DNA from 3 places in the Promicromonospora vindobonensis genome. Region 3 is predicted to be linked to each of the others. Evidence: predicted binding sites of a transcription regulator. Region 3 holds the regulator's gene; each other region holds the start of a gene.
What was found. Region 3 encodes LexA, which represses DNA repair genes until DNA is damaged. Its sites were predicted from a motif close to TCGAACANNTGTTCGA; they were not measured.

Region 1 (9,935 bases), 1.4 Mb from region 3:
GTCGACGAGCTCCAGTGGGAGGACGCGTGACCAGCACCGCGACCGCACAGACCTTTCTGCTGCCCGACCTCGGTGAGGGCCTGACCGAGGCAGAGGTGGTGCACTGGCTGGTCGCGGAGGGCGACGTCGTCACCATCGACCAGCCGGTGGTGGAGGTCGAGACGGCGAAGTCGGTCGTCGAGGTACCCAGCCCGTACGCCGGCAGGGTCGGCACCCTGCATGCCGCCGAGGGAGAGCTCCTGGAGGTCGGGAAGCCGCTGATCACGATCGCGGGCGAGGCCACCGGCGCGGCCGCGGAGGTCTACCGCGAGGAGGAGCAGGCCGGCTCCGGCAATGTGCTCATCGGGTACGGCACGTCGGCGGGAGCGGGCCAGGGCCGCCGACGCCGGCCACGGGGTGCCGGGCCGGTGCAGCCTGTCGGCGCCGTGCCGGACAACCGGCCGGTCAAGGTGATCTCGCCGATCGTCCGGCGGCTGGCGCGTGAGGCAGGGCTGGACCTGCGCACGATCCGGCCCACCGGCGCGGGGGGCGTCGTCACCAGGTCCGACGTGTGGGCCGCCGTCGAGAGCGCGCGCTCGGCCTCGGCTCCGGCTCCAGCTTCTGAGCCCGTGACGGCAGGGGGGATTGGATCCGCCTCAGCCTCCGCCCTCGTCGCCGACGCCGACGACGACGGTGCCGGTGCCGGTGCCGGTGCCGGTGCCGTCGTCGTCGCCCCGGGCACTCCCGGCGAGCGGCGCATCCCGCTCAGCGGTTTCCAGAGAGCGGCCGCAAGGGTGCTGTCGCGGAGCCGCGAGGAGATTCCCGAGGCGACCGTCTGGGTCGACGTCGACGCCACGGCGCTCTGGGACCTGCGCGAGGCCGCCCGCACACCCACAGACCCCGGGCCGGGCCTGCTCGCCTACCTCGCGCGGTTCGTCGTCGCGGGCCTCAAGGTCTACCCGGTACTGAACGCGCGGCTCGACAACGAGCGCGACGAGATCGTCGTGCCCGACGTCATCAACCTCGGCGTCGCTGTCCAGGGCCAGCTCGGGCTGGTCGCCCCGGCGGTGCTCGGGGCGGGATCGATGACGACGGTCGAGCTCGACGCGGCACTGCGCGACCTGACGGCCCGTGCCAGGGTCGGCAAGGCGACGGCCGAGGAGCTCTCCGCGGGGACGTTCACCCTGAACAACTACGGCGGCCTCCGGGTCGACGGCAGCGCGGCGATCATCAACCACCCGCAGGTCGCGATCCTGGGCCTCGGCCGGATCATCGACCGGCCGTGGGTGGTCGACGGCCAGATCGTGCCGCGCAAGATCACCCAGATGTCGTTCGTCTTCGACCACCGGGTCTGCGACGGCGCGACTGCGGCGGGATTCCTGCGTTCCGTTGCCGACGCCGTCGAGAACCCCGCCGCGGCGATCGTGCGGCTCTGACGGTGCTCTGCGGGCTTGATGCCCCGTTGGTGGCGTGAGAGCGTTGACGGGTCACAGACCGCCTCTCCTGACCGTCCGGGGGAAAGGCGAAACACAGTCGTCAGGGCGGCCTGAGGGTCGCCTTGTATCTGCCACGCAACCGTTCTTTCGCCGCCCGGCTCTGGGCCGTCTTCTTTGTCAACGGGGCTGTTCTCTCCAGCTGGGCCCCGCGCATTCCAGAGGTCAAGGACCTTCTCGATCTCAGCGACAGCGAGCTGGGCGTCGCCTTGTTCGGGGTCGCCGCAGGATCGGTCCCCGCACTGTTGCTCACCGCTCGGATCCTCGATCATGCGAGATCAGGACCGGTGTGCGTGGTCACCGCGCTGGTCTTCAGCGCGTCCCTGCCCCTGATCGGTGTCGTCGACGGCCTGTGGCAGCTGACCGGAGTGCTCATGCTGCTCGGGGCGGCCAGCGGTGTCCTCGACATCGCCATGAACACCGCGGGCATCGCCTACCAGCAGCACACCGGTCACCGGGTCCTGTCCCGGCTGCACGGCGGGTACAGCCTTGGCGTGCTCGCCGGTGCCCTGGGCGGGGTGGCCGCGACGCATGTCGGTGCGACGACGACCGAGCACTTCGTCGCCGTCGCCGTCCTCCTCGTGGCCCTGACCGTGGTGGGTGCGCCGATGCTGTGGTCCCGGCCCCGGAGCCCCGCCGAACGAGAGGCTGGTGGCACCCAGGTCTTGGCGCGGAAGAGGCGCCTCCGTCTGCCGTTGACGATCGCCGTGGTCGCCGTCTCTGGCCTGTTCATCGAGGGGTTGGTCACGGATTGGTCGGCTCTGCTCATCACCCGCGACCTCGGAGCACCAGCCTCCCTGGGGGCCGCCGCCTTGGCCTTGTTCAGCGTGGCGATGTTCATCTCCCGCTCGGCCGGCGACGCCGTGCTGGACCGTTTTGCCGAACGCACGGTTCTGACCACCGTTGCCGTCGTTGTGGTCTGCCTCGTGGTGCTGGGCTCCGTTGTTGCCCAACCGCTGGTCATGGCCGTGACAATCGGCCTGGTGGGGCTGGTCCTTGGCCCGGTCTTTCCCGTGGCGATCTCCCGTGCCAGCCGTTCCGCACCTGGACGAGCCGCGGCGATGACCGCGCGGGTCAGCGCGGTCGGGTACATCGCCTACCTGGGCGGGCCGCCCGTGATCGGCTTCGTCGCTGACGTTGTCGGTCTACCCATCACGTTCGCCGCCGCGGTGGCCCTCGGCTGCCTGGGCATCGCCCTCGCCCGTCGCGATCCCGGCTGACGCGCCCCCGGGAAGGCCGTGAAGAGTTATCCACAGATTGCAGTTAGCACGTGCAGATCGTACGACTGTTCGAGAGAATGGGGCATCGAGACAGTGACGAACGGGGCGGGGGTGGGGACCAGTGGGACAGTCGACGAACAGCGTGGCGTCTGGTGGTCTGCCTCCGGCGAGTTCGATCGAGGAGGCGTTGGCCCGGATTGAGGCCGCGGTGAGCGAGCTGGCGGGTCTGACGGGTGCGGAGGTGCTGGACGGGTGGGACGCACCGACCATCACCCGCCTGGCTGACGCGCACACGAGGATCCGTCGGGTGACGGGCCGTTTGGACGGGGTGCGGTACACGTTGTTGCCGCGGATCGAGGCCGAGGGTTCCTGGCGGTCGGGTGGGATGGCGCGCACGTTCACGTCGTGGTTGCGGGTGCGTGAAGGCATCTCCGCAGCCACCGCGGGGAAGGACATGACGATCGCGCGCCGCCTGGCCACCGCCCTGCCCGTCACACGCGACCGTCTGGTCGCGGGGACCCTGGGCGCGGACCACGCAAAAGTGATGACCGAGGTCGCCCCGACCAGCCAGACCCGCACGGACGCGTTGGCGTGGCTGATCGACACCCGCACCGGAGAGACGACCACGCCGGAGCGGTTCATCCAGACCGTGCCGGTCGACTTTCCCGACCCGGCCGACGACCCGGACGGGGCCCGGACCCGTGAGCTGGTCACGCAGGTGCTGGAGGGCGCGGTCACGCAGGGCACCCTCGTCACGGGTGAGGGTCTGGTGCTGCGGGAGGCGGGCTGGTTGAACGCGGACCAGTTCCGGGTGGTGGCGCGCCGGTTCGCGTCGGTGACCGATCCGGACACCGATGACGTGGAGGACGACAAGGCCGCGGCGGGGGAGTTCTTGGACCTGTCGAAGACGTTTGGTGGGTATCACGTCGCGGGGTTCTTGACCGATGAGCATGGTCTGCTGGTCTCGGCGGCGGTGAACGCGGTTATGGGCGGTCCTGCCGCGGAGGACTCGAGGACGCCTGCGCAGCGTCGGGCGCAAGGCCTGGCTGACGTGGCCCGCATGGTGCTGGACACGAACCAGGCCTCTCCGGGGGCGGCGATCGCGCCTCATCTGAATGTCACGGTGTCGTGGACGGAGCTGGTCACCCAGGTCATCCGCACCCGTGACGGGTTGTGCGTGACGTGTGGGCAGGCGCCCGCACCCGGGAACCAGGCGGGCCCGGTGATGGTGTCCGGGGTGTTGTCAGCGGGAGGTCCCGTGTTCACGGAGACCCGCGGGCGTGCACCGCGGGCGTTGGTGCGCCGGTTGGCGTGCGACAGCGCGGTCACGAGGATCGTGTTCGGACCGGACGGTGCCGCGCTGGATGTCGGACGTGCGCGACGGACGGTGACGGGGCAGATGCGTCGTGCGGTGATCGCCCGGGACGGGCATTGTGTGTATCCGGGGTGTGATCAGCCGCCGTCGCGGTGCGAGGTCCACCACGCGGTACGGCACTGGGCCGATGGTGGGGAGACGTCGGTCGCGAACAGTGCGTTGCTGTGCTGGTTCCATCACCAGCTCGTCGACACGCGTGGCATCGTCATGCACTGGACCGGCAAGCCCACTCACGCAGACACGCCCGGGATGCTGATCGAGACCGGGTGGGCCTTCACCGACGCCCGCGGCCACCGCATCCACCTACCCGACGCCATCCAGGGCCTACCGCCGCCGGACGCCGAAGCCGCCTGACACGCAGGGACCCGGCACGACCCGGCCAGCTCCGACCCGGCTCCGGCAAGCCCCGACCGCCGAGCCGCCGCCGACAGCCGAAGCGGTCCGACCTATGGGTAGCGGGGGCCGGACCAGCACAAGGACCAGCACAGGACCCGCGCACCGCTGCAGGACCCGGACGGCGTCAGCGGGGTTCGATCAGCTGGTTGGTGATCCGCGCGGTGCAGATGCGGCGGCCTTGCTCGTCCGTGACGACGATCTCGTGCGACGTGATGGTCCGGCCCAGGTGTACGGGAGTTGCCGTGCCGGTCAGCAGCCCGTCCGTCGCGCCCCGGTGGTGCGTGATGTTCAGGTCCACGCCTGCGCACACCTTGTCCATCGTGCTGGCGTGGATCAGGGCGCACCACGATCCAAGGGCCTCCGCGAACGCGGCGGTCGCCCCGCCATGCAGACGGTTCAGCGACTGGGTGTTCCCCGCCACCGGCATGGTGGCCACGACGCGCTGCGCCGACTGCTCCAGAACCTGGATGCCCAGCTTCTCGTCCAGCGCGCCCAGCGTGATCGCCCATGGCTTCGTCATGCCGACACTCTAGGGGCGTGACCGGCAGCTTCTACCAGCTCGACGCCCCGGCATCCTGCCGGTCCAGGTCCGGAACCAGGTCGGCACGGTCGGACGCCTGGGCGACGTGCCGGCCCGCCAGCCGGCCGGAGACCATGGCCCAGCCGATGTGCAGCCCGTGGTTCAGCAGCTGCAGGCCACCCTGGCCGGTGGAGCCGGCCGCCCAGAGGCCGGGGATCGGCTGCTGGTCCTCTGTCGTCACCCGCAGCTGCGTGTCGACGGCCAGACCGCCGTCGGCCAGGGTGATGAAGGCGTTCATCGGCCCGAGAGCGTAGAACGGGCCCGAGCGGACGCCGTCGCCGAGGTGCTCACGGCCGAACCGGCTGTCGCTGCCCGCCGAGACGTCCGCGTTCCATCGGTCGACGGTGGAGCGCAGCGTCGCGGGGGCGATCCCGATGCTTCGCGCGAGCTCTTCGATCGTGTCCGCGCGATGGAAGGTGTCCGGACGATAGCGCCGGTAGTCCTCGACGTACGCGTAGGCGACGCCGGGAAAGGTCGAGACGGGGTGCGGCCAGGCCGAGAAGGTCTCGGCGACACGGGCGTCGAAGATCATGTAACCGGCGTTGGCCGGCTCGGCGGCGACCGCGCGGGCCATGGCCTTGTCGGTGTCCTCGTTCGCGACGCGCTCACCGTTCGGGCCCACCAGGATCGCGCCCCGGTGGTACATCGCGACGTTCGGTCCGACCCAGCTGGTCAACGCGCCACGGATCACGTACGCGAGCAGGCGTTTCGGCAGGTGCTCGACGACGAGGCGCATCGCCTTCGACAGGAGGGGGTGTGACGGCAGCATCTTGATCGGGTCCGGGCGGTTCGCGGGGGCGAACCGCAGGCCTTCGTAGAGTCGGTCCATCTGCAGCATGACGCCGCCGACCCGGGTGGCGAGCAGGAAGCCGTCGCCGGTGTTGTTCTTGTTCACCGCGGGGATCCGCGCGGCGTCCTCGCCGACGAACCGCGCCTTCATCTCCTCGGAGGCCGAGTAGTCCCCGGTCGCGAGGACGACCCCGCGTCGTCCGAAGTAGTCGCGGCCCTCGGCACGGGCACCGATCACGTCCCCCGCGGCGTTGCGGAGCAAGGTCTCGACGCGTACGGACGTGCGGATCGTGACCCCGCGCTTGCGGCACTCGCGGAGCAGCGCCTCGCGGTAGGCCGTCGAGTTCGGAAGCACGTTGTGCATCCGGGGCTTCTCGTAGGGCGGTTCGGGCGTGGGACCCAGGAACTGCACGCCGATGCTCGACAGCCACTCCACGGTCGGGCCGGCGTTCTCGGCGAGGATCCGCCGGAGCTCCTGGTTCTCCCGCGCCTCGAACTCGCCGTTGGCGACCTTCATGTCGGCGACGAACAGATCGATGCTGTCGTTCACGCCCGCCCGGTACTGGTAGGACGTGTTCGCGGCGGTGAACGAGCCGACCGACATGGCGGTGCTCCCACCCACGCGGTCGCACTTCTCCAGGACGAGCACGGTGGCCCCGCTGGTGGCCGCGGAGATCGCGGCGCTCAGCCCGGCGCCGCCGCCGCCGATCACCAGGACGTCTGCAGTGTTGTTGTTCATGGTCTACCTCTCACGGGAGTCGGACCGGTATGACGACCACCGGCGGGGCGTGCAGGTCAGTAGCTGGCGCGTCCGCCGGACGCGTCATAGACGAAGCCGGTGGTGAAGGACGCCTCTGCCGACGTGATGAACTCGACGAGGGCAGCGATCTCGGCGACGGTGCCGAACCGGCCCATGGGGATCAGGTCCCGCTGGACGGCCTGCCGCTCGGGGGCCATCCCCGCGATGAGCGGTGTCTCGATCGAGGCGGGGGCGACGGCGTTGACCGTGACGCCCGACGCGGCGAACTCCTTTCCGACCGACTTGACCATGCCGATCACGCCCGCCTTGGCCGCCGAGTAGGGCGCCATCTGCGGGTTGCCCTCCTTGCCCGCGATCGATGCGATGTGCACGATCCGTCCGTAGCCGGCGGGCAGCATGTGCCGCAGCGCGGCCCTGGTCACGGCGAACGCACCGCCGAGATTGACCCGCAGGATCCGCTCGAACGTCGGCTGGTCGACCTCGGTCGTCGGGACGACGGGGCCGAGGATCCCCGCGCAGTTGATGACGATCTCGATGCCGCCGAGCCGGCCGGCGACCAGCTGCATCGCCGCGTCGACCGAGTCCGGGTCCGAGACGTCGACCGGCAACCGGTCCGTGACGGACGAGTTCTCCGGCCAGACCGCGTCCGGGAGGTCGAGCCCGGTCACGGTGACGCCGTGCGCACCGAGGCGGGCCGCGATGGCGGCGCCCATCCCGCTCGAGGCACCGACGACGACGGCTCGCTGCGGGCTTCCGGCGTCGGGCGGGCTTCCGGCGTCGGGCGAGCCTACGGTGTCGGGCGAGCTTACGGTGTCGGGCGAGCCTACGGCGGCAGAGGTAGAGGTAGAGGTAGAGACCGTGGCGGACCTGGTGGCGTGCCCGGCGGCGGAGCGTCCTGCCCATCGCCCGGTGACGTAGCCGGGTGCCAGGCCGCCCGCGTACCCGTGGTTCGACAGGCCCCCGATATCGGCACCTGCGGCGAACAGGCCGGGTACCGGGCGGCCGTCGGCGTCGAGCGCCCGGCCCTCCGTGTCGGTGCGGATGCCGCCGAACGTGAAGGTGATCGACGGCTGCACCTGGAGCGCGTAGAACGGGCCCGTCTGGGCGGGGCGTGCCGTGGCCGCCACGGGGACGCCGAGAGAGACCCCGCCACCCTCCCGCGCGGTCCGGTCGTAGTCGGCGAGCGTACGGCTCAGGACCTCCGCGTCGACGCCCCAGGACGCCACCTCTGCGACCAGGTCGGGGAGGGTGGGTGCGGTGGCGTGCCGCGCCCCGAGGTCGGCGGCGTGCTGGAAGCGGTCGATGGCACCGAGGCCGGGGAACGGCTCGGAGGTGGCCTCGGTGCGACGGACGTGGTCGTCGAAGACGAGGATGCCCAGCGCTTCCGGCTGCCACATGAGGTCCTGGTTGAGGATCTCGTCCCCGCGGGTCTCGTCGGCGAACCGTTCGCCGCGCAGGTTCACCAGCACCGCCGACCCGGAGTAGTACTGAGAGGTCGGCAGGAAGTCCGCCGGCTCGAACCGGTCGACCGGGGACCCGATGAGATGGCCGTAGAAGGTACTCATCGCCCCGGTCCCACCCGCGCCGGCGTGCCGGGCCAGGCGGAGCCCGTCACCCACGCTGCCGGGGTTCGAGCGCAGCAGGAGGCGGTCGGCGTTGCGACCCATGTGTCTGGCCAGCTCGGCAGGGTCGCCCTGGAAGCCGCCGGTCGCGAGGACGACGGACGGCGCGAAGATCCTGACCGTCCCGCCGTCTGTGGTCCGGGCCAGCACGCCCGTCGTCCCGCGCTCGTCGCTGAGCAGGCGCAGTACCGACGTGCCGGTCAGGACCAGGCCGCCCGCTGCGAGCACCACGTCCCGGCACCACGCCAGGATCGCCCGGATGTCGGTGGCGTAGCCGACGCCGAACGTCATGATGTCGCGCTGCGGCTCGTCGGCGACGCGCGCTCCCGTGGACCGGAGCTCTGCCAGCGCCTCGGCGTAGTCGGCGACGAGCCGGTCCCCGAGATCCGTGCGGCCGAGCGGGATGCGCGCGCGGTAGGCCTCTGCGGTCGGGGCGGTCCAGAACATGCCCGCGGAGAGGGCCGCGGAGCCGCCAGGGGTGGGGAGCTTCTCGAGCAGGACGACGCGGGCGCCCGCTCGTGCCGCGGTCGCCGCGGCGGCGGAGCCGGCGACGCCGGAGCCGACGACGACGACGTCGGCCGAGCGGAGCACGTCGGGTGCGGGCGAGGTGGTCATCTCGGCATCCCTTCGGTCGTGCGGGTCGCACCACGGGCGGCGGTGCCGGGGCGCGCTGCCGCGAGCGCGCCCGCAACGTGGCGGGCCACGATCCGCCCGAACACGGTGCCCTTGCCGAGCGACGTCCCTGTCATGTACGAGGCGCCGTGGAACCCGCCGGTCACCTCTCCGATCGCGTAGAGACCCTGGATGACATCGCCGTCGACGTCGAGGACCTGGGCGGACGGGTTGACGGTGACACCGCAGTAGGTGGTGGTCATCAGCGACTTGGCGGGGTACGCGTAGAACGGGGCCGTGTCGACGGGCAGCAGGTCGCCGACCCCGTTGCACAGGTGCGTGCGGCCCTGCTCGTCCTCAGCGGCACCGGCCACCGCGTCGTTGTACCGGGCGACCGTGCGGGTGAGCGCCTCGGCGTCGATGCCGGCGATCCGGGCCAGCTCTTCCAGGGTGTCCGCCCGGTGCACGTGGCCGATCTCCTCGAGCAGGTCGATGTCCTTCAGCGGGATACCGGGATGGGACTGCGCGCGGACCTTGGCGTCGAACACCTCGAACCCGAGGCCGTCGGGCTGGTCGAGGACGACACGGCCGAGCTCCTTGTAGTCCAGCGACTCGTCGACGAAGCGCCGGCCGTCGCGGTTCACGATGATCGCGCCCATGTAGTAGGCGGTCAGGAGCTCGTGGAACTCCTCGCCGGTCTCGGGGTGCGAGCCGTAGGTTCCGGAGACGAACGACATGTCGGCGAGGCCGGCGCCGAGCTTCCAGGCCATCTTCAGTCCGTCTCCCGTGTTACCACGGCCGCCGTAGGGGATCGCAGCGAGCTGCTCGGGTGCGAAGATCCGGAGCAGGTCGGTGCCGCGGCTGAAGCCACCCGTCGCCAGCACCACGCCGCCACGGCCGGAGACGGTCTGCTCCCCGGCGGGGGTGTGCACGACGGCCCCGGTGACATGGCCCGTGACGTCCCGCAGGAGCCGGGTGGCGCGGGCCGACAGCCAGGTCTCGCCGCCCGCCGCCCGGTACGCCTCGTGCAGGCTCGCCAGCACCTCCTTGATCGGGGCGTTGTGGCCGCGCCGGGCCGACTGGCCCGAGCTGATCTCGGCCTCGCGGAA
Region 2 (9,935 bases), 680 kb from region 3:
GTGACGTTCGCGGTCATGAACCTGACCGGGTACACGTTGAACATCCTCACGCTCGCGGCCATGACGATCTCGATCGGGCGCATCGTGGACGACTCGATCGTGGTGATCGAGAACATCAAACGGCACCTGTCGTACGGCGAGGACCGGGTGCACGGGATCGTCACGGCGGTGCGCGAGGTGGGCACGGCCATCACCTCCTCGACGATCTGCACCGTGGCGGTGTTCGCCCCGATCGCACTGGTGGGGGGCATGGCCGGCGAGCTGTTCCAGCCGTTCGCCGTCACCGTGGCGATCGCGATGGGCGCCTCCCTCGTCGTGGCCCTGGTCGTCGTGCCGGTGCTGGCCTACTGGTTCATCAAGGTCCCCGCCTCCACGGACGGCGGCGTCGCCCTGCGGGAGGCTGCCGAGCTCAAGGAGCGCCGCGGCGTCTGGCAGCGTGCCTACGTGCCGTCGCTGTCCGCGGCGCTGCGCCGCCCGGCCGTCACCCTGGGTGTCGCCATCGCGCTGCTCGCCGGCACGGTCGCACTGGTGCCGCGGATGGAGACCAACTTCATCGGGGCCGCCGGCCAGGACACGCTCTCCGTGACGCAGGAGTTCGAACCCGGCACGTCGCTGGCCACCCAGGACGAGGCGGCGAGAGAGGTCGAGGCCGTCCTGGCCGACGTCGACGGCGTCGAGACGGTGCAGACCACCGTCGGCTCGGGCGACGGGATGGCCGCAGCGTTCGGCATGGGTGGTGGCGGCAGCAGCGCGTCGTTCGCGATGACGCTGGACGAGGACGCCGACGGCGAGGCCGTGCAGGACGACGTCAGCGACGCGCTCGACGAGGCAGCTCCCGACGGCGAGGTCACGGTGGCCGCCGGCGACGCCGGTTTCGCCAGCACCACCGTCGACCTGGTCGTCACGGCGCCGGACGCCGAAGGGCTGGCCGACGCCGCGAGCGCCGTCGAGGACGCGGTGACGGACCTGGACGGCGTCGACGACGTGACGAACAACCTCGCCGCCGAGCAGTCCAGCGTGCAGGTGACGGTGGACCGGGACGCCGCGGCGGAGGTCGGGCTCACCGAGTCGACGGTCTCCGGCCTGCTGGCCGGCGCGATGAACGAGGCGAGCATCGGAACGATGGACCTGGACGGGTCGCAGCTCGACGTCGTGGTGGCCGGCGACATGCCCTCGACGACCGCCGAGATCGAGAAGGTCGAGGTGCCGACGGCGGCGGGCGTGGTCCCGCTGAGCGACCTCGTCACGGTCGAGAAGGTGTCGGCCCCCGCTGCGGTCACGCGGTTGGACGGCGAGCGCAGCGCCACCGTGGCGGTGACGCCCGCAGGGCAGGACCTGGGCGCGCTGACCGTGACCCTGACGGAGGAGATCGACGGTCTGGACCTGCCGAGCGGCGCAGAGGTGACGATCGGTGGCGTGGCGTCCGACCAGGCGGACGCGTTCGCGGACCTCGGCCTGGCGCTGCTGGCCGCCATCCTCATCGTCTACCTCGTGATGGTGGCGACGTTCCGGAGCATCGGGCAGCCGCTGATCCTGCTGGTCTCTGTGCCGTTCGCGGCCACCGGCGCGCTGGGCGCGCTGCTGCTGACCGGCACGCCGCTCGACGTCGCGGCGCTGATCGGTGCCCTGATGCTGGTGGGGATCGTGGTGTCGAACGCGATCGTGCTGATCGACCTGATCAACCAGTACCGGGCAGAGGGCCGGCCGCTGGACGAAGCGGTCAAGGAGGGGTCGCGGCAGCGGCTGCGGCCGATCGTGATGACGGCTGCGGCGACCATCCTCGCCCTGACGCCGATGGCGTTCGGCCTGACCGGCGGTGGGGCGTTCATCTCCCAGCCGCTGGCGCTGGTGGTGATCGGCGGGCTCGTGTCCTCCACCCTGCTCACGCTGTACGTGGTGCCAGTGATCTACTCGCTGTTCGAGCGGCGCTCGGGCGAGCGCACCCCGAAGCGTGCGGCACGCGCGGCGCGGCGGGCGGAGAAGGCGCAGGCCAAGGCCGCCCACGCGGCGCGGGTCGCCGAGGAGCTGGCAGCGGGAGGAGCGCGCTAGGCTCCGCCCGCCTGCCTCAGCGGACCCGGTCGTAGACGAGCACGAGCGTGCCGTGCTCGCCCGCCGTCCGGCTGACGAGCTCCCACGTGCCGGCGGGCAGCCCGTCGTCGAAGAGCCGCGGCCCGGCCCCGAGGAAGACCGGGAAGATCGCGAGCGACAACCGGTCGACCTGGTCGGCGGCCAGCAGCGCCTTGATCACGCTCGCGCTCGAGAGCACGAGGATGTCGCCACCCTCGGTGGCCCTGAGATCTGCGACCGCCTCGGTGGTCGGCCTGTCGACGATCGTCGCCCGCTCCCACGGCGCCTCGTCGAGGGTCGAGGAGAGGACCACCTTGTCGACGTCGACCAGCCACTTCGCGAAGGCCACGTCGCGCGGGTCGGCGCCCTCCTGGCCGATGACGGAGGGCCAGAACCCGAGGAAGCCCTCGGCGTTCACCCGCCCGAGCAGGGCGGTGGTCGCCGGTTCCCAGAGGTTCGTCAGGTGATCGCGGGCGACGTCGGTGACCGCGTACGGCAGGACCCACCCCATGTCCAGCGGGTCGGCCGCTGCGTAGCGGCCGTCGAGGGAGATGCTCATGTTGGTGACGACCCTGCGGCCGCCCATCTGCTCGCTCATGGTGTGCTCCTCGTGGTGGTGTCGCTGTCTGCGTTGCTGGTCCGGTCAGGGCCCGCGGCGACGGCCGCCGCGAGCTTGTCGAGGCTCTGGCCGAAGCCGATCTCGATGCCCGCGACGAAGTCCGCCGAGTCGACGGTGCTGTGCGTGATGCCGTAGCGGACGTCGAGGTCGGTGCCCGAGTCCGTGGGCAGGAGGCCGATGTCGACGTGGGCGGTGAAGGCGACGCCGCCGTCGGCCAGGAGCGGGGACGACCGGTAGGCGAGGCGTTCGGCGGGCCGGGCGACGTCGACCACCCCCTCCGCGCGCCCGACGACCAGGTCGGAGCCGTCGGCGTCGTCGATGTCCCGGTACTCGAGGGCCACCCGCCCGCCTGGCCGCGCCTCGAAGACGAGCCCGGAGACGCGGAGGTCGTCGGGGGCCCACCACCGGGCGAGCAGCGAGGGCTCGGTGAGGTGGTGCCAGACCTGCTCGGGGGGTGCGGTCAGTGACCGCCGGAACGTGAACGAGCGGTCGTCGGCCCACCCGGGCTGCTCGGCAGCGAGCCGCTCCGCGTGCATGCTGTGGCCGTAACGGTCGAACGTCTCACGCGCGCCGCCGACGTCGTCCGCGGTGGCGGCGAGCCGGCTGAGCGCGGCCGCCAGGTCGCGCAGGGGACCGGGCTGCAGGGCGTAGACCCGGCGCTGGCCGCTGCGCTGGGACGTGACGAGGCCTGCACGCTCGAGGGTCTGCAGGTGCTTGGTCGTCTGCGGCTGGCGTGCGCCGGCGAGCTGGGCGAGGACGCCGACCGGGCGCGGCCGCTCGGCCAGCAGGGTGACGAGCCGCCAGCGCGCCGGGTCGGCGAGAGCGGTGAGGAGGGTGTCCATGGCACGAGTATTCCCTATCGAGAATATTCGTGTCAAGGAATATGTGGTGGTTCCAGGCGGCGCCTGGGGGAGTGCTCAGAACGACGCAGCGCGCCGATCGACCCACTGCTTGGCCTCGACCAGCCCTTGGCCGGTCGCCTCGCGGTAGAGCTTGATCGCCTCGACCCGTCGGTCGGACCAGATGCACCGGTCGATCTCCGCCACCATCTCCGGCGGTATGCCCTCGGCGGCCGGACCCTCGATGCCGAGGTGCTTGATCACCAGGTCCAGCTTGCGTTCGACCCGTTCAGCGGTCCGTGCGGCCGACCGGAGGTTCCCGGTGACGGTGATCGTGGCGAACAGCAGAATGACGAGGGCCGCCGTCGTGATGAGGTCCATGCGCGCACCCTAGCCGCCCGGTCGGGCCGGCCGTGCGGTCCCCTCGCCTTGACCGAAATACACCCGGGGGGTATATGGTACCGTCATACGGCTACCCCCTAGGGGTAGCAACGAGCGGAAGGAAGATGACGATGGCGACGACCGAGTACCAGGTGACCGGAATGACCTGCGGGCACTGCGAGACGGCGGTCCGTGGCGAGGTGGGCGGGCTTCCCGGTGTCGAGCACGTCGACGTCAGCGCCGCGACCGGCAGGCTCGTCGTCACGAGCGGCGCCGCGCCGGACGACGCGGCGGTCCTGGCCGCGGTGGACGAGGCCGGGTACGAGGCGGAGCGCGTCTCGTGAACGCGCCCCAGCGCCTGGGCGTCTACGGCGCCGGCCTCGTCGCGCTGTTCGTCGCGGCGTTCACCGTCGCGGGCCTTGTCGTGCCCAAGGCGTCCGTGGCCGCCTGGTCGACGACGGCGGAGGAGGCCGGCGACCCGGACACCATGGACATGGAGATGGGAACGGACGTGGGCGCGGACATGGAAACGGAGCAGGAGGCGGGCGAGCACGCACGTGACGCCACGGCGGCCCCGGTGCGCGGGCTCGCCCTCGAGCAGGACGGGCTGCTCCTCAGCGCGGTGAGCGCTCCCGACCGGGTCGGCGAGGACGGGACGCTCTCGTTCTCGATCACCTCGGCGGACGGTGGCGCAGTGACCGCGTTCGAGACCGAGCACGACAAGGAGCTGCACCTGATCGTGGTGCGCACCGACGGGACCCGGTTCCGGCACGTGCACCCCGAGATGTCGGCCGACGGCGTCTGGTCCGTCCCGTGGACCTGGGACGCGGCGGGCAGCTACCGGGTGTTCACCGACTTCGTCCCCGAGGTGACCGGTGAGAACGTGACGCTCGGCCGCACCGTCGACGTCGGCGGACGGGCGGCACCGGAGCCCGCGACGTCGGTCTCCACGAGCGACACCGTCGACGGGTACACCGCAACGCTCACGGGAGACCTGGGTACCAGCGGTGACTCCATGCTCACCGTGACGGTCACGCAGGACGGCGAGCCGGTCACCACGCTGGAGCCGTACCTCGGCGCCTACGGGCACCTCGTCGCTCTGCGCGACGGCGACCTGGCCTACCTGCACGTGCACCCGGAGGGTGACGAGCCGGCGCCCGGTTCGAGGTCCGGCCCCGACATCGGGTTCATGACCGAGGCCCCCACGCCGGGCCGCTACCTGCTGTACCTGGACTTCAAGGTCGACGGGGTGGTGCGCACCGCGCACTTCGTCCTGGACGCGACAGGGAGGGAATGATGTCCGACACCACATCCCGGACGGACGAGCCGGGAACGACCGTCGACCTCGAGATCGGTGGCATGACCTGCGCGTCGTGCGCCATGCGGATCGAGAAGAAGCTCAACCGCCTCGACGGGGTCAGCGCCACAGTCAACTACGCCACCGAGAAGGCAAAGGTCACGGCCCCTGCGGGCTATGACCTGGGCGCCATCGTCGCGGAGGTGGAGAAGACCGGCTACACCGCGGCGCTCCCGGCGCCGAAGGAGGCCCCGAAGGGCGGCGGCGACGCCGTCGACGCGCGGGACGACGAGCTCCGTTCGTTGCGGAACCGGCTGATCACCTCGATCGTGCTGGCCGTGCCGGTGATCGCCCTCGCGATGGTGCCCGCGTGGCAGTTCACGTACTGGCAGTGGGCGTCGCTCGCGCTCGCCGCGCCGGTGATCGTCTGGGCGGCGTGGCCGTTCCACCAGGCCGCGTGGACCAACCTGCGGCACGGCGCGGCGACGATGGACACCCTCATCTCGCTCGGCGTGTCGGCCGCGTTCCTCTGGTCCCTGTACGCGCTGTTCCTCGGCACCGCCGGCGTACCGGGGATGACGCACGGGTTCGAGCTGACCATCGCGCCCTCCGACGGTGCCGCCAACATCTATCTCGAGGTGGCCGCAGGCGTCACGATGTTCGTGCTGGCCGGGCGCTACTTCGAGAAGCGGTCCAAGCGGCAGGCCGGCGCGGCGCTGCGGGCGCTGCTCGAGCTCGGTGCGAAGGACGTCGCCGTGCTGCGCGGCGGGACCGAGACCCGGGTTCCCGTCGAGGACCTTGCCGTCGGCGACGAGTTCGTCGTGCGGCCGGGCGAGAAGGTGGCCACCGACGGCGTCGTCGTCACCGGTTCGTCGGCGATCGACGCCTCGATGCTCACGGGGGAGTCGGTCCCCGTCGAGGTCGGGGTCGGCGACACCGTGGCAGGGGCGACCGTGAACTCGGGCGGCCGGCTGGTCGTGCGTGCCACGCAGGTCGGCTCGGACACGCAGCTGGCCCGGATCGCGCAGCTCGTCGAGGACGCGCAGTCCGGCAAGGCGGAGGTCCAGCGCCTCGCCGACCGGGTCTCCGGGATCTTCGTCCCGGTGGTCATCGCGATCGCCGTCGGCACCCTCGGCGTCTGGCTCGGCGGCGGGTTCCCCGCGACCGCCGCGCTGACGGCCGCCGTCGCTGTGCTGATCATCGCCTGCCCCTGCGCGCTCGGGCTGGCGACGCCCACCGCGCTGCTGGTCGGCACGGGACGAGGGGCTCAGCTCGGCATCCTGATCAAGGGTCCCGAGGTGCTGGAGTCCACCCGCAGGGTCGACACGGTCGTGCTGGACAAGACCGGCACCGTCACCACCGGCAAGATGACCCTCCTCGACGTCGTCCCGGACGCCGGTACGAGTCGCGAGGAGCTGCTCCGGCTCGCCGGTGCCCTGGAGGACGCCTCCGAGCACCCCGTCGCGCAGGCGATCGCCAAGGGCGCGACCCAGGAGGTCGGCAGCCTGTCGGCCCCGGAGTCGTTCGAGAGCGTCCGGGGACTGGGCGTGCAGGGCGTCGTCGACGGCCACGCAGTCGTCGTCGGCAGGGAGGCCCTGCTCGCCGACTGGTCGCAGTACCTGCCCGTGCACCTGGCCCAGGCTAAGGCTCAAGCTGAGGGTGAAGGTAAGACCGTCGTGGCGGTCGGCTGGGACGGTCAGGCCCGCGGCATCCTTGTGGTCGCCGACCGGATCAAGCCGACCAGCGCCGCCGCAGTCGCGCAGCTCACCGCGCTCGGGCTCACGCCAGTGCTGCTCACGGGCGACAACCGCGCGGTGGCGGAGCAGGTCGCCGCCGAGGTGGGCATCACGGAGGTCATCGCAGAGGTGATGCCACAGGACAAGGCGGACGTGGTCGCCCGGCTGCAGGCGGAGGGCAAGGTCGTCGCGATGGTCGGCGACGGCGTGAACGATGCCCCCGCCCTCGCGCAGGCCGACCTGGGCCTGGCCATGGGCACCGGAACGGACGCAGCGATCGAGGCCGCCGACATCACCCTCGTGCGCGGGGACCTCGGCTCGGCCGCTGACGCGATCCGGCTCTCGCGCCGCACCCTCCGCACGATCAAGACGAACCTCTTCTGGGCCTTCGGGTACAACGTCGCCGCGATCCCGCTGGCCGCGCTCGGCCTGCTCAACCCCATGCTCGCCGGCGCGGCGATGGCGTTCTCCAGCGTCTTCGTCGTCGGCAACAGCCTCCGTCTGCGCTCGTTCTCGAGCCGTACGGCGGCCCCCCGCGTCCGCGCTGCGTCCCGGCCGGAGGCCAGGACGCTGCAGGACGCCTGATCACCCACCAACGAAGGGAAACCCACCATGGGAAACGACCACGACCACGGCCAGCACCAGCCAGGCGGCCAGGCCGACGGCGGCCACTGCGGCGGCCACGGACCCTCGGCCGCGACGAGCCACCCCGGCGGCAACCTCCTCGGCCCGACGGCCGACGAGCTGGCCGAGTGCCCCGTGATGCGCGGCAGCACCGTGATCAAGACGGAGGCAGAGGCCAAGGGTCTGTTCCGCGACTACGAGGGCCAGCGCTACTGGTTCTGCTGCGCCGGATGCGAGGCCCCGTTCGACGCCGACCCCGCCAGGTACGCGGCGGCGGTCTGACCTGAGATGACACCATGGGAACCATGACCGAAACAGGATCCCCTGGCGCCCTTGGCGTGAACGGGGAGGGTGACGCACAGGCCACCCATGGCTACATCACCGACAAGGCCAACTATCTCGCCCGGCTCAAGCGCATCGAGGGCCAGGCGCGCGGGATCCACCGGATGGTTGACGAGGAGCAGTACTGCATCGACATCCTCACGCAGGTGTCGGCCTTGACCAAGGCGCTGGAGAGCGTGGCGCTCGGCCTGCTGGACGACCACCTCAAGCACTGCGTGGTGGACGCCGCCCGGACCGGGGGCGCCGAGGCGGACGCCAAGGTCAAGGAGGCCTCCGACGCGATAGCGCGGCTCGTCCGGTCCTGAGGGCCCGGGTTCTGCCTCGGCGGGCGGGGGTTCCCTTGAGACCGTCACCTCCTGTCGGCGGTCGGCCATCTGTGGGCCGACCCCCGACACGAGGTGGCGGTCACCCCTCTCGCGGTCGCCCCTCTCATGGTCGCGGCCTGCGGCCCGGAGAGGACGAGACGCAGGTGCTCCGCTGCGTGAGCACCGCCGACGTCGCCGTAGGGCGCGGTGCCAGCGGCCTGTCGTGCCACTCGTGGTCCGGGGTGTTCTTCAGCGCATGTTCTTCAGCGCGCCCGGTCCGTCGTGTGTCGGCCGCGCCGTCGGAGGCCTCCTTGACCTCTTCGGCCATCGGCTCGAAAAGATATCCACAGATCCCTTGTCCACCCAGATATGCGGACAGATGTTCGATAGAATCGGGTGGTGGTCATGAAGTCATGACCCATGGCACTCGACGCCGGTGGCGGAAGGGGTGGGGGCGATGGCGGCAGGCCAGTACGACGGTGCGGGTCCGCGCTCCGTGGAGGACGTACTGACGGAGATGGACGGGCTGCTGGACGAGCTGGCCCGGTCGGTCACCGCGGACGATGTCGCGCTCTCGGGTCTGGTGGGGGTTTCGGCGCGGTTGCGGGTGGTGGGTGCTCGGGTGGATGCGCTGCGGTGGTCGGTGCTGCCCCGGATCGAGGCCGCGGGGCTGTGGGCGCGGTCCGGTGCTCGGACGTTCGCGGTCTGGCTCGCCCGCGCCGAGGACGTGCGGACCACGACCGCCAGGTGTGACGTGCGTACCGCTAGGGCGTTGCGTGACCACCTTCCCGCGACCTTGACCAGGGCGCTCGCCGGACGCATCAGCCAGGACAAGGTGCGGGCTCTGGTCGATGTCGCGACCACCAGCCCGGAGCGCACCCAGGCCCTCAGGGCGCCGGCGGTCGACCTGGCCACCACCGGACCGGGCACCACCGGACCGGGCACCACCGGACCGGGCACCACCGGACCGGGCACCACCGGACCGGGCACCACCGGACCGGGCACGGACGGGCCTGCCGCAGACGGCACGGACGCCGCAGACGCGGACGGGCCCGGCGCCGGTGGTGGCACCGGTGGTGGCACCGGTGGCGGGAGCGATGGTGGGGTCGACGACTCGACGACGCAGAACGCTCTCCCACCGGGGGTCGGGTTCCCGACGTGGGAGGAACAGCTGCTGGACTGGTCGACCGGCAACGGACCGGACCGGTTCCGGGGTCTGGTGCGCTACTTCGCGCGTCACGCCGATCCCGAGGCCGACGAGCGTGGTTACCTCAAGGCCAAGGACCGTGAGTACCTGGATGTCTCCCCGACGCTGGGCGGGTATCACCTGTCCGGGTTCCTCACCGAGGAGCACGGTCTGGTCCTGACCACCGCGATCGGTGCGGTCATGGGCGCGCCGGCCACCGGTGACGACCGCACTCCCGGACAGCGTCGCGCTCAGGCCCTGGCCGATATCGCGCGCGTCGTGCTGGACAACGCCCACACCGGTACCGGGGCCTCCGTGCGGCCGCACCTGTCGGTCACCGTGTCCTGGACCGAGCTCCAAGCCCTGGCGGCGAAGAAGCAGATCGGCGAGGCCCGACCCACCCCAGGCACCACCGCACCAACCGGCCCCAGCACCACGTGCATCACCAGCACCAGTCCCGGCGCCACGGGGGGTAGCGGCGCGGGCCTGGCCGGTACCGGTACCGCGGGTGTGGTCGGGCTCAACGGTCTGGGCGTGCC
Region 3 (9,935 bases):
CATCCCCAGACGTGCCGCCCCGGTGGCACAAGACCCAAGGAGTGACAATGAAGTCAGCACAGAAGCGATCGGCGTTCGCCCTGGTGGGCGTCCTGTCCGTCGTGGGAACCCTGACGGCCTGCGGCTCGTCCGACGACCCGGCCGCCGAGCCCACCGGCCCGGTGACGATCGAGGTCGCCATCGACGCAGGCCTCGAACAGGAGGCGATCGATGCGTTCGACGAGCGCATCGCACAGTTCGAGGAAGCCAACCCGGACGTCCAGGTCGAGACCAAGGAGTTCACCTGGTCCGGCACGACGTTCGCTGCCGAGCTGGCGGGAGGCACCCTGCCCGACGTCTTCCCGATCCCGTTCACCGACGGCCGGGCCCTCATCGAGCGCCAGCAGATCGCCGACGTCAGCGACCTGGTGGCGGAGCTGCCCTACGCCGACCAGTTCAACCCCACGATCGCCGCAGCGGGCCAGGACGCCGACGGCGGCATGTGGGCGGTCCCGATCGCCGCCTACAACCAAGGCCTGCACTACAACCGCGCGCTGTTCGAGGAGGCCGGGCTCGACCCGGACAACCCGCCCGCGACGTGGGACGAGGTGCGCGAGGCCGCCAAGACCATCGCGGACGAGACCGGCCAGGCCGGCTACGCCCACATGACCCAGAGCAACACGGGCGGCTGGATCCTCACCACCGAGACCTACGCGCTGGGCGGCCGCATCGTCGAGGGTGAGGGTGAGGAGGCGACCGCCACCGTCGACAACGACGCCACGGTCGCGGTCCTCGAGATGCTGCAGGAGATGCGCTGGGAGGACGACTCCATGGGCGCCAGCTTCCTGTACGACTGGGGCACCATCAACCAGGACTTCGCGGCCGGGAAGATCGGCATGTACGTCTCAGGTGGTGCCAACTACCCCAACCTGTTCACCCAGAACCAGATGAACCCGGACGAGTACGGGGTGACGGTGCTGCCGCTGGAGGGTGACGACGCCGGGACGCTCGGTGGCGGCACGCTCGCCGCGGTGAGCTCTGCGGCGTCCGACGCGGAGCAAGCGGCCGCGGTGAAGTGGATCGACTTCTACTACATCTCCAAGTTGACCGACCAGGAGGCCGCGACGGCCGAGGCAGAGGTCGCCGCAGAGACCGACCAGCCCGTCGGCGCGCCGGCCCTGCCGATCTTCGACCGGGCCACGTACGAGGAGCAGCAGAGCTGGATCAAGGACCTCGTCAACGTCCCGCTGGAGAACTTCGCGCCCATGACCGAGCAGATGTTCGACCAGCCGGTCGTCCCGGAGCCGGCCGTCGCCACCCAGGACGTGTACGCGGCGCTCGACCCCGTGGTCCAGGCGGTGCTGACCGACGAGAACGCGGACATCGACGCCCTTCTCGCCGACGCACAGACCCAGGTCCAGGGCCTGCTCGACCGCGGCTGACGATGACCACTCTGTCCAGCCCGCTCCGGACGACGACGGCGGCCGCACCGCCGTCGTCGTCCGGGCCCCGCAGGCGCGGCCGCCGCGCGCCCCGGGAATGGCTGCGCGACGGCGGCCTTAGCACCCTCGTCATCGCCCTGCCGATGATCCTCGTGTTCGGTGTGTTCTCGTGGTTCCCGATCGGCCGGGCGCTCGTCATGAGCGTCCAGGAGACCAACCTGGTCACCGCTCCCGTGTTCGTGGGTCTCGACAACTTCGCGTACGTGCTGCAGGACCCGCTGCTCGGCAAGGCCGTCGGGAACACCCTGTGGTTCGCCGTGCTCGCGCTCGTCTTCGGGTACCCCCTGCCGCTGGCCGCTGCGGTGCTGATGAGCGAGGTGCGGCGGATGCGGGGCCTGTTCTCCGCGCTGGCCTACCTGCCCGTGGTCGTGCCGCCGGTCGTGGCCGTGCTGCTGTGGAAGTTCTTCTACGACGCCTCCGACACCGGCGTGTTCAACACCATCGCCGGATGGGTGGGCCTCGGCCCGTACCCCTGGCTGCAGGACGCCACCAGCGCCATGCCGTCCCTGGTCCTCGAAGCGACCTGGGCGGCGGCCGGCGGGACCGTGATCATCTACCTCGCCGCACTCGTCGGGGTGCGGACCGAGCTCTACGAGGCGGCCGAGGTGGACGGTGCCGGCGTGTGGCGCAAGATCTGGCACGTCACGCTGCCCCAGCTGCGCGGAGTCCTCTTCATCACCCTGATCCTGCAGATCATCGGCACCTCGCAGGTGTTCCTCGAACCGTTCCTCTTCACCGGCGGCGGCCCCAACAACGCGACCCTCACCATCCTGATGCTGATCTACGACTACGCCTTCGGGAGCAGCCTCGGCGGCAACTACGGGGCAGCGACAGCCCTGAGCCTCATGCTCGCGGGCGTCCTTGCCGTCCTCTCCGCGGTGTACTTCCGCGTGACCCGACCCTGGAGCAGCTGACATGGCAGCGAACGTCCGGATCCCGGCCCCCGCCCGCCGGCGCACCCCGGAGACCGTCGAACGGGGCATCGTGTCGTCCCACGACCGGCGTCGGCCGAGCGTGCGGGGCTCCCTCTGGGTGCTGCAGGGCGGCCTGCTGACCGCTCTGGTCGTCGTCGGGCTGGGGCCGATCCTCTGGCTCGCGAAGGCCGCCGTCACCCCCACCCAGGAGACCCTGCGCGATCCGCTGGGGCTGTTCCCCACCGGCGTCGACTGGGCCAACCTCGCCACCGCATGGAACCGCGCGGAGATCGACCACTACTTCGTCAACACGCTGATCGTCGCGGCGGGCGCCTGGTTCTTCCAGATCCTGGTCGCCACCACCGGCGGCTACGTGCTGTCGGTGCTGCGGCCGCGGTACGGCAACGCGATCTTCGCCCTCGTGCTGGCGACGCTGTTCGTGCCGTCCGTCGTGCTCCTCGTGCCGCTCTACCTGACCATCCTCGACGTGCCGATCGTGCACGTCAGCCTGCTCAACACGTTCTGGGCGGTCTGGCTCCCCATGGGCGCCAGCGCGTTCAACGTGCTCCTGGTGAAGCGGTTCTTCGACGGCCTGCCCCGCGAGATCTTCGAGGCCGCCCGCGTCGACGGCGCCGGACCCTTCCGGCTGCTGTGGAGCATCGTGCTGCCCATGTCCAAGCCCATCCTCGGCGTCGTCTCCGTGTTCGCCGTCATCGCCGCCTGGAAGGACTACCTCTGGCCCATGCTGGTGCTGCCGGACCCGGCCAACCAGCCGCTGTCCGTCAGGCTGCCCGCCATCGCCCCCTACCTGGAGCTCGACGTGTTCCTCGCGGCGCTCGCGATCTCGACGGTCCTGCCGATCGCCCTGTTCCTCGCCTTCCAGCGCCTGTTCCTGAGCGGGGCCGGACTGGGCGGGGCGGTCAAGGGGTAGCGCGACGGGTGACGGCCTGCACCTGTGGACGACGTGGGGTGCATGTCGGTGGCCCGGCCTAGGATCGAACGTGTGACCAGCCTTCCCGACGCACCTGCCGCCCCCACCGCCGACGAGCGGATCCCCGACGTCGACGAGCTCCTCGACCTCGCTGTCGGAGAGCTGGGCGGTGGGCGCAGGGACGGCCAGCACCGGATGGCGGTGGCCGTCGGCGAGGCCATCGAGAAGGGCGAGCACCTGCTCGTCCAGGCGGGCACAGGCACCGGTAAGTCGCTCGGCTACCTGGTGCCCGCCGTCCGGCACGCGGTGGCCGCAGGGAGCAAGGTGATCATCTCGACCGCCACCCTCGCGCTGCAGCGGCAGGTCATCACACGTGATCTCCCGCTGGTGGCCAAGGCGGTGGCGCCGCAGCTCCCGCGCGAGCCACGTATCGCGCTGCTCAAGGGCTGGCACAACTACCTGTGCGTGCACAAGGTCGGCGGCGGCTACCCCGCCGACGAGCCGACGCTCTTCGACCTGCCCGGCGGCGAGGACCACCCGCGGACCGAGGACACGGCGGGGTCCGGCGGGGCGCGCGGCCGTCGCAAGGACGACGGCGCCACGCTCGCCGACCACGTCCGCCGGCTGCACGAGTGGGCGGGGGAGACGGAGTCGGGCGACCGCGACGACCTGGTGCCGGGCGTACCGGACCGGGCCTGGCGCCAGGTGTCCGTGACCGCCATGGAGTGCCTGGGCGGCAAGTGCCCCATGCTCGCCGAGTGCTTCCCGGACAAGGCACGCACCATCTCCCGCGACGCGGACGTCGTGGTCACCAACCACGCGATGCTCGGCATCGCGGCGACCGGCAGCCCGGGCATCCTCCCGGAGCATGACGTCGTGGTGGTCGACGAGGCGCACGAGCTCACGGACCGGGTGACGTCGTCCGCCACGGTGGACCTGTCGATGGCCTCGGTGGAGAACGCCGCACGGCTGGCCCGGCGGCACACCGGAACGAACACCGACGCCCTCGACCAGGCGGCGCAAGCCCTCGGGACCCTGCTGGTGACGGCGCCGGCCGAGCGGTTCCCCGACGGTCTGCCGGACGAGCTGCGCGCTGCGGTCGGCGCGGTACGGGACGCGGCGCGGGAGGTGCTGAGCACGCTGAAGCCAGACACGGGCGGCGGCAAGGGGCAGGCCGCCGGCCAGCCGGAGCCGGGGCTGAAGATGGCGCAGGGCGCGATGCTGCAGCTCTTCGAGACGGCCGAACGCATGGCGTTCAAGGACACGACCGCCGACGTGCTGTGGTGCTCGCGCCCCGACAACGGGTGGGGCGGGTTCGGCGACAACGTGACGCGCCTGCACGCGGCGCCGCTGCACGTCGCCGGCCTGATCCGCATGCACCTGCTGGGGGAGGCGACCGGCGTGTTCACGTCGGCCACCCTGGCGCTGGGGGGCACGTTCGAGCCGGTGGCGGGCACGCTTGGCCTCAAGGGCGAGGACGCCCCGCCATGGCGCGGCCTGGACGCAGGCAGCCCGTTCGACTACCCCCGCCAGGGCATCCTGTACGTGGCGCGGCACCTGCCGGCGCCCGGCCGCGAGCCGACGACGGAGGCGCAGCTCGACGAGATCGCCGAGCTCATCACGGCCGCCGGCGGCCGTACGCTCGGCCTGTTCTCGTCCCGGCGTGCGGCGAACGCGGCCGCCGAGGCCATACGCGAGCGGCTGGACTTCCCGATCCTGGCGCAGGGCGACGACCAGCTACCCACGCTGGTGCGCCAGTTCGCCGAGGACCCGGCCGCGTGCCTGTTCGGCACGCTGTCCCTGTGGCAGGGCGTCGACGTGCCTGGCCCGTCGTGTCAGCTCGTCCTCATCGACCGCATCCCGTTCCCCCGCCCGGACGACCCGGTCAAGGCGGCCCGCGCACGGGCCGTCGAGCAAGCGGGCGGCAACGGGTTCATGGCGGTGTCAGCGCAGCACGCCGCGCTGCTGCTCGCGCAGGGCGCCGGGCGCCTCGTGCGGAGCATGGACGACCGTGGTGTCGTGGCGGTCCTGGACCCACGCCTCGCGACCGCGCGGTACGCCTCGTTCCTCACCCGCTCGATGCCCGGGTTCTGGCCCACCACGGATTCGGCGCTTGTCCGCGCCGCGCTGGCGCGGCTCGACACATAGCCTGGACACATGTCAGCCCTCTCGGACGTCCAGGGCGCGCAGCCGTCCGGCTCACGCACCACCAAGCTGGCGGTAGTGGGTGCAGGGGCGGTCGGCTCGACCCTCGCCTTCGCCGCGCTCACCCGGGGCTCGGCCCGGACGATCGCCCTCCACGACGTGAACCGGGCAAAGGTCGAGGCGGAGGTGCTCGATCTGCAGCACGGTCTGATGTTCACCCCCCAGGCGCAGGTGGTCGGCTCGGACGACGTTGCGGTGTGCGCGGGGGCGGACGTCGTCGTTGTGACGGCCGGGGCGAAGCAGAAGCCCGGGCAGACCCGGATCGACCTCGCCGAGGCGACCATCGGGCTGATGCACCAGATCCTGCCCGGGCTGGTGGACGTCGCGCCGGACGCGACCTACCTGATGGTGACCAACCCCGTGGACGTCGTGACCTACGCGGCGCTCAAGATCTCCGGTCTGTCGCGTGAGCAGCTGTTCGGCAGCGGCACCGTCCTGGACTCGTCGCGGCTGCGTGGTGTGCTCGCCCAGCGCTGCGGTGTGGCCGTCGGGAACGTGCACGCGTACATCGCAGGGGAGCACGGGGACTCGGAGATCGCGCTCTGGAGCTCCGCGACTATCGGTGGTGTCCCGCTGCTGGACTGGGCGCCGCTGGGCGGCAGGCCGCCGATCGACGGCGCGGTGCGCGCGGAGGTGCACCACGAGGTGGTCGACTCGGCGTACCGGATCATCGCGGGCAAGGGGGCGACCAACTACGCCGTCGGTCTGGCCGGGACCCGCATCATCGAGGCTGTCCTCAAGGACGAGGGGCGGATCATGCCGGTGTCCTCGCTGCTGGACGACTATCACGGCATCAGCGACGTCTGCCTGTCCGTGCCGTCACTCGTGGACCGGCGCGGCGTCACGGACAACGTGCGGGTGCCGATGTCCGACGAGGAGCTGGCCGGCCTGCGTACCTCGGCGGACAGCGTGCGGGCGGTCCAGAAGCGCTTCGGCTTCTGAGGACGGGCCAGGGGGAGACGACGACGGGGTTGTGCTCCGCTGGAGACCCAGCAGGAACACAACCCCGTTCTCGTCGCGCGTGTCCGGCCCCTACAGGCTGCGGAGCACCGCTACCACGCGGCCCAGAATCTGCGCCTCGTCGCCCGGGATGGGCTCGTAGGCCGGGTTCTGGGGCAGCAGCAGGACGTGCCCGTCCGCCTGCTTGAACGTCTTGACCGTGGCTTCGCCGTCGATCATGGCCGCGACGATCTCGCCCTGCTCGGCAACGTTCTGCCGCCGCACCACCACCCAGTCCCCGTCGCAGATCGCGGCGTCGACCATCGAGTCACCGGCGACCTTGAGGAGGAACAGCTCGCCGTCCCCGACGAGCTGGCGGGGGAGCGGGAAGACGTCCTCGACGACCTGCTCGGCAAGGATGGGCCCGCCGGCCGCGATCCGGCCGACGAGCGGCACGTACGACGGCGGCGGGGTGCTGGCGTCGTCGGGCACCGAGCCACCCCAGTGGACCTGGCCGCTACGGCGCGGCTCGGGCCAGTGGATCTCGCCGCGTGTCGGCTTGTCGACCTGCTCGGCCATGGGCTCGACGAGCTCCATCGCGCGCGGCCGGTTCGGGTCGCGACGCAGGAAGCCCTTCTTCTCGAGCATCTGGAGCTGGTGCTTGACGCTCGACGGGCTGGCCAGCCCGACGGCCTCGCCGATCTCACGCATCGACGGCGGGTAGCCCCGCGTCTCGAACGACTGCCGAATCGTGTCCAGCACGAGGCGCTGCCGTTCGGTGAGGCGGTCTGTCGGCGAGATCGTGTGTACGTCAGCGACCGCCTTGTCGCCCGGCGCGTCCAGCGTGGCGACACCCGAGAGCGCCGTGTCGACGGCTCTCGTGTCGCTGGTCCCGTCCCGTCCCGTCATGCCCGTGCCCCTCCCGTTCCGACAAATGTTCTCCCATGCGCGACCCACTCTAGATCACAAACTCGCTCGGCTCAAACGAATGTTCGAGCGTGTCTCGACATCGGACGGTGTCCCGTGCTACACAATGGTACGGGCGTTCGACGAACGCTTGTATGAACGACAAGAGCTCAGTCACTCTTCGAGGAGGGGCCATGGGGGACGTGATCCCGCTGCGGCAGTACACCCCGACGTATGGACAGGCGTTCGTGCCGCCGTACGGCCGGGCGTATGCACAGGCGTCCGGGCCGGCCGCGGCCCCGGCGTACCGGCCGGCCCGGGAGCGCACGATCGCCGACCGGCTGGGCCTGGCCGGCCTGCGGCTCACCAGGCGCGGCCGCGCGGCGCTCGTGCTGCTGGCGATGCTCCTGCTCGCGCCGATGATCACCTGGGGTGCGACCGCCGTCGCCAGCTCCCCCGGCGAACCGACGGAGGTCCGGGTGCACGCGGTGCAGCCGGGTGAGACGCTCTGGGGCTACGCCACGGAGATCGCGAGGCCGGGCGAGGACGTCCGGCACGCGGTCGCCCGGCTCCAGGACCTGAACGAGATGTCGTCGGGCACGGTGCGGGTCGGAGAGCTGTTGCTCCTACCCAAGGAGTGACGAGAGACCACAATTCGCCGTCAAATGGCGCGGCGATGTTGCATGGGGGTGGTTTGCCCGCTTACGGTCGGGGCGCGACCGGAGGCCTCCGGTCGGTGGTCGACCACGCAGGAGTGAGCATGCACTGCCCGTTCTGTCGCCATGCTGACTCGCGCGTGGTGGACTCGCGGACCGCCGACGACGGCCTGTCGATCCGGCGCCGGCGCCAGTGCCCGAACTGCAACCGCCGGTTCACCACCGTGGAGACGGCCAGCCTGTCCGTGGTCAAGCGGTCCGGCGCCACCGAGCCCTTCAGCCGCGACAAGGTCGCGGCTGGTGTGCGCAAGGCGTGCCAGGGGCGTCCGGTGAGCGACGACGACCTCGCCATCCTGGCCCAGCGTGTCGAGGAGACGCTGCGGAGCAACGGTAGCGCGGAGATCGACGCGTACGAGGTGGGCCTCGCGATCCTTGGCCCCCTGCGGGAGCTCGACGAGGTGGCCTATCTGCGGTTCGCGAGCGTCTACCAGTCGTTCGACTCGCTCGAGGACTTCGAGAGCGCCATCACCTCGCTGCGCGCGGAGCGCGCCGAACGGGCGGCCGCGCAGGCCTGAGGGCCCGCGTGGAGCTGCCGCGCGGCCGGGCGCCGCTGGCCGGGCGGCTCGACCGTGCCCAAAAATGTTGGCACCTGGTTGTGCGGTAGTGCAGGCTGGGCGGCGACGGACCCGATCGAGGGACCCCCGAAACAAGAGGAGGTGATCGGTGTGACGGACGAGAAGCCCAATGCCGAGGCGGCAGAGGTCGAAGCCGAGGGCGTAGAGGAGCCCAAGGTGCCGACCGCGCCGAGCAAGGACGCGAAGGCACGGTTCAAGGAGGCGCTGGACCGCAAGAACTCGGCGCAGCACCGGACCGCAGCCGGCGACGTGAACACCGGCGCGGTGCACGGTTCGGAGACGACCGGCCCCGTGCAGAAGATGTTCCGCCGCAAGTCCGGCTGATCCTCGGTGGTGGAGGCCGCTGACCAGGTGTTTGACCTGGTCAGCGGCCTTTGTGTTGCTCACCGAGCTGCGGGTTCGTTCGTTGAACGAGCGAAGCCCAGGTTCTTTGGACCGTGGTAGCGGTCATTGCGTGGCCGCCACCGATGGCGTGACCGTGGGTGCGCGGGTAGGCCAGCCGCGAACGAGCAGCAGCACCCCCAGGGTGAGCTCGAAGAGGCCCCCCGGGACGGCCAGCGCGACACCGGCGCCGGGGACGGCGGAATCCAGCCCCACACCGACTGCGAGCAGGACGTACCCAACCACGCCCCACATGCTGAGCCAGCGTGGGGCGACGCGGTGCCTCGCGAGGGCCAGGCAGAACGGCACGCTGCCGACGCCCAGCACGACCATCGCCGCCACATATGCGGCCTGGTTCGCCTCGGCGTTCCCGCCCGCCAGGAACAGGACGCCGATCGCGAGCGCGACGGCCTCGGTGATCCGCGCGAGCACGTAGACGAGGGCGGTCCGGGGGGCGGCGGTCCGCAACAGTCGGAACGCGATTGCCCCGATCGTCGCGACGCCGGCCGAGTTGAGGACCATGAGCGTCAGCCCGGCCGGCTGGGGTGCCAGCGTGCTGCCGACCCCGTAGAGGAGGAAGACTGCCAGGAAGAGGGTGCCGGCGAGTCTGCCGGCCTGACGGTGAGACATGAGGTTGCTCCAACCGTACTAAGTAAGGGTACTTTGTACGGTAGAGGTGCGAGAGCGTGCCGTCAATGAATCAGAGGGGGATGCCGTGCCAGAGACCGACACCGGGGGAGTCGCCCGCCGCGCACCGCTGAGTCGCGAGCGGGTGCTCGACGCCGCCGTCGCGCTCGCCGACGCGGACGGGCTCGCCGCGGTGACCATCCGGTCGCTGGCGAACGCGCTGGGTCTCAAGCCGATGTCGCTGTACCACTACGTCCGCG

Region 1: ACFS27_RS15090 (HNH endonuclease signature motif containing protein) is a predicted target of LexA. The motif match lies at 2,750-2,765, and genes of this name have one in related genera.
Region 2: ACFS27_RS18155 (HNH endonuclease signature motif containing protein) is a predicted target of LexA. The motif match lies at 8,582-8,597, and genes of this name have one in related genera.

The regions. Positions count from the first base shown of each region.
Region 1 is NZ_JBHUOG010000002.1:412,509-422,443, forward strand. Features, by position in the region: gene ACFS27_RS15075 (alpha-ketoacid dehydrogenase subunit beta) at 1-30, shown strand, start outside; gene ACFS27_RS15080 (dihydrolipoamide acetyltransferase family protein) at 27-1,415, shown strand; gene ACFS27_RS15085 (MFS transporter) at 1,538-2,692, shown strand; gene ACFS27_RS15090 (HNH endonuclease signature motif containing protein) at 2,901-4,421, shown strand; gene ACFS27_RS15095 (PaaI family thioesterase) at 4,588-4,983, opposite strand; gene ACFS27_RS15100 (FAD-dependent oxidoreductase) at 5,015-6,571, opposite strand; gene ACFS27_RS15105 (SDR family oxidoreductase) at 6,628-8,829, opposite strand; gene ACFS27_RS15110 (FAD-dependent oxidoreductase) at 8,826-9,935, opposite strand, start outside.
Region 2 is NZ_JBHUOG010000002.1:1,107,148-1,117,082, reverse strand. Features, by position in the region: gene ACFS27_RS18200 (efflux RND transporter permease subunit) at 1-2,049, shown strand, start outside; gene ACFS27_RS18195 (dihydrofolate reductase family protein) at 2,066-2,665, opposite strand; gene ACFS27_RS18190 (metalloregulator ArsR/SmtB family transcription factor) at 2,662-3,528, opposite strand; gene ACFS27_RS18185 (hypothetical protein) at 3,604-3,906, opposite strand; gene ACFS27_RS18180 (heavy-metal-associated domain-containing protein) at 4,038-4,250, shown strand; gene ACFS27_RS18175 (heavy-metal-associated domain-containing protein) at 4,247-5,203, shown strand; gene ACFS27_RS18170 (heavy metal translocating P-type ATPase) at 5,203-7,524, shown strand; gene ACFS27_RS18165 (YHS domain-containing protein) at 7,552-7,845, shown strand; gene ACFS27_RS18160 (metal-sensitive transcriptional regulator) at 7,869-8,210, shown strand; gene ACFS27_RS18155 (HNH endonuclease signature motif containing protein) at 8,668-9,935, shown strand, end outside.
Region 3 is NZ_JBHUOG010000002.1:1,783,871-1,793,805, reverse strand. Features, by position in the region: gene ACFS27_RS21260 (ABC transporter substrate-binding protein) at 48-1,421, shown strand; gene ACFS27_RS21255 (carbohydrate ABC transporter permease) at 1,424-2,395, shown strand; gene ACFS27_RS21250 (carbohydrate ABC transporter permease) at 2,397-3,326, shown strand; gene ACFS27_RS21245 (ATP-dependent DNA helicase) at 3,369-5,474, shown strand; gene ACFS27_RS21240 (L-lactate dehydrogenase) at 5,484-6,473, shown strand; gene lexA (transcriptional repressor LexA) at 6,564-7,379, opposite strand; gene ACFS27_RS21230 (LysM peptidoglycan-binding domain-containing protein) at 7,571-8,017, shown strand; gene nrdR (transcriptional regulator NrdR) at 8,137-8,607, shown strand; gene ACFS27_RS21220 (DUF5302 domain-containing protein) at 8,758-8,991, shown strand; gene ACFS27_RS21215 (DUF4386 domain-containing protein) at 9,115-9,678, opposite strand; gene ACFS27_RS21210 (TetR/AcrR family transcriptional regulator) at 9,764-9,935, shown strand, end outside.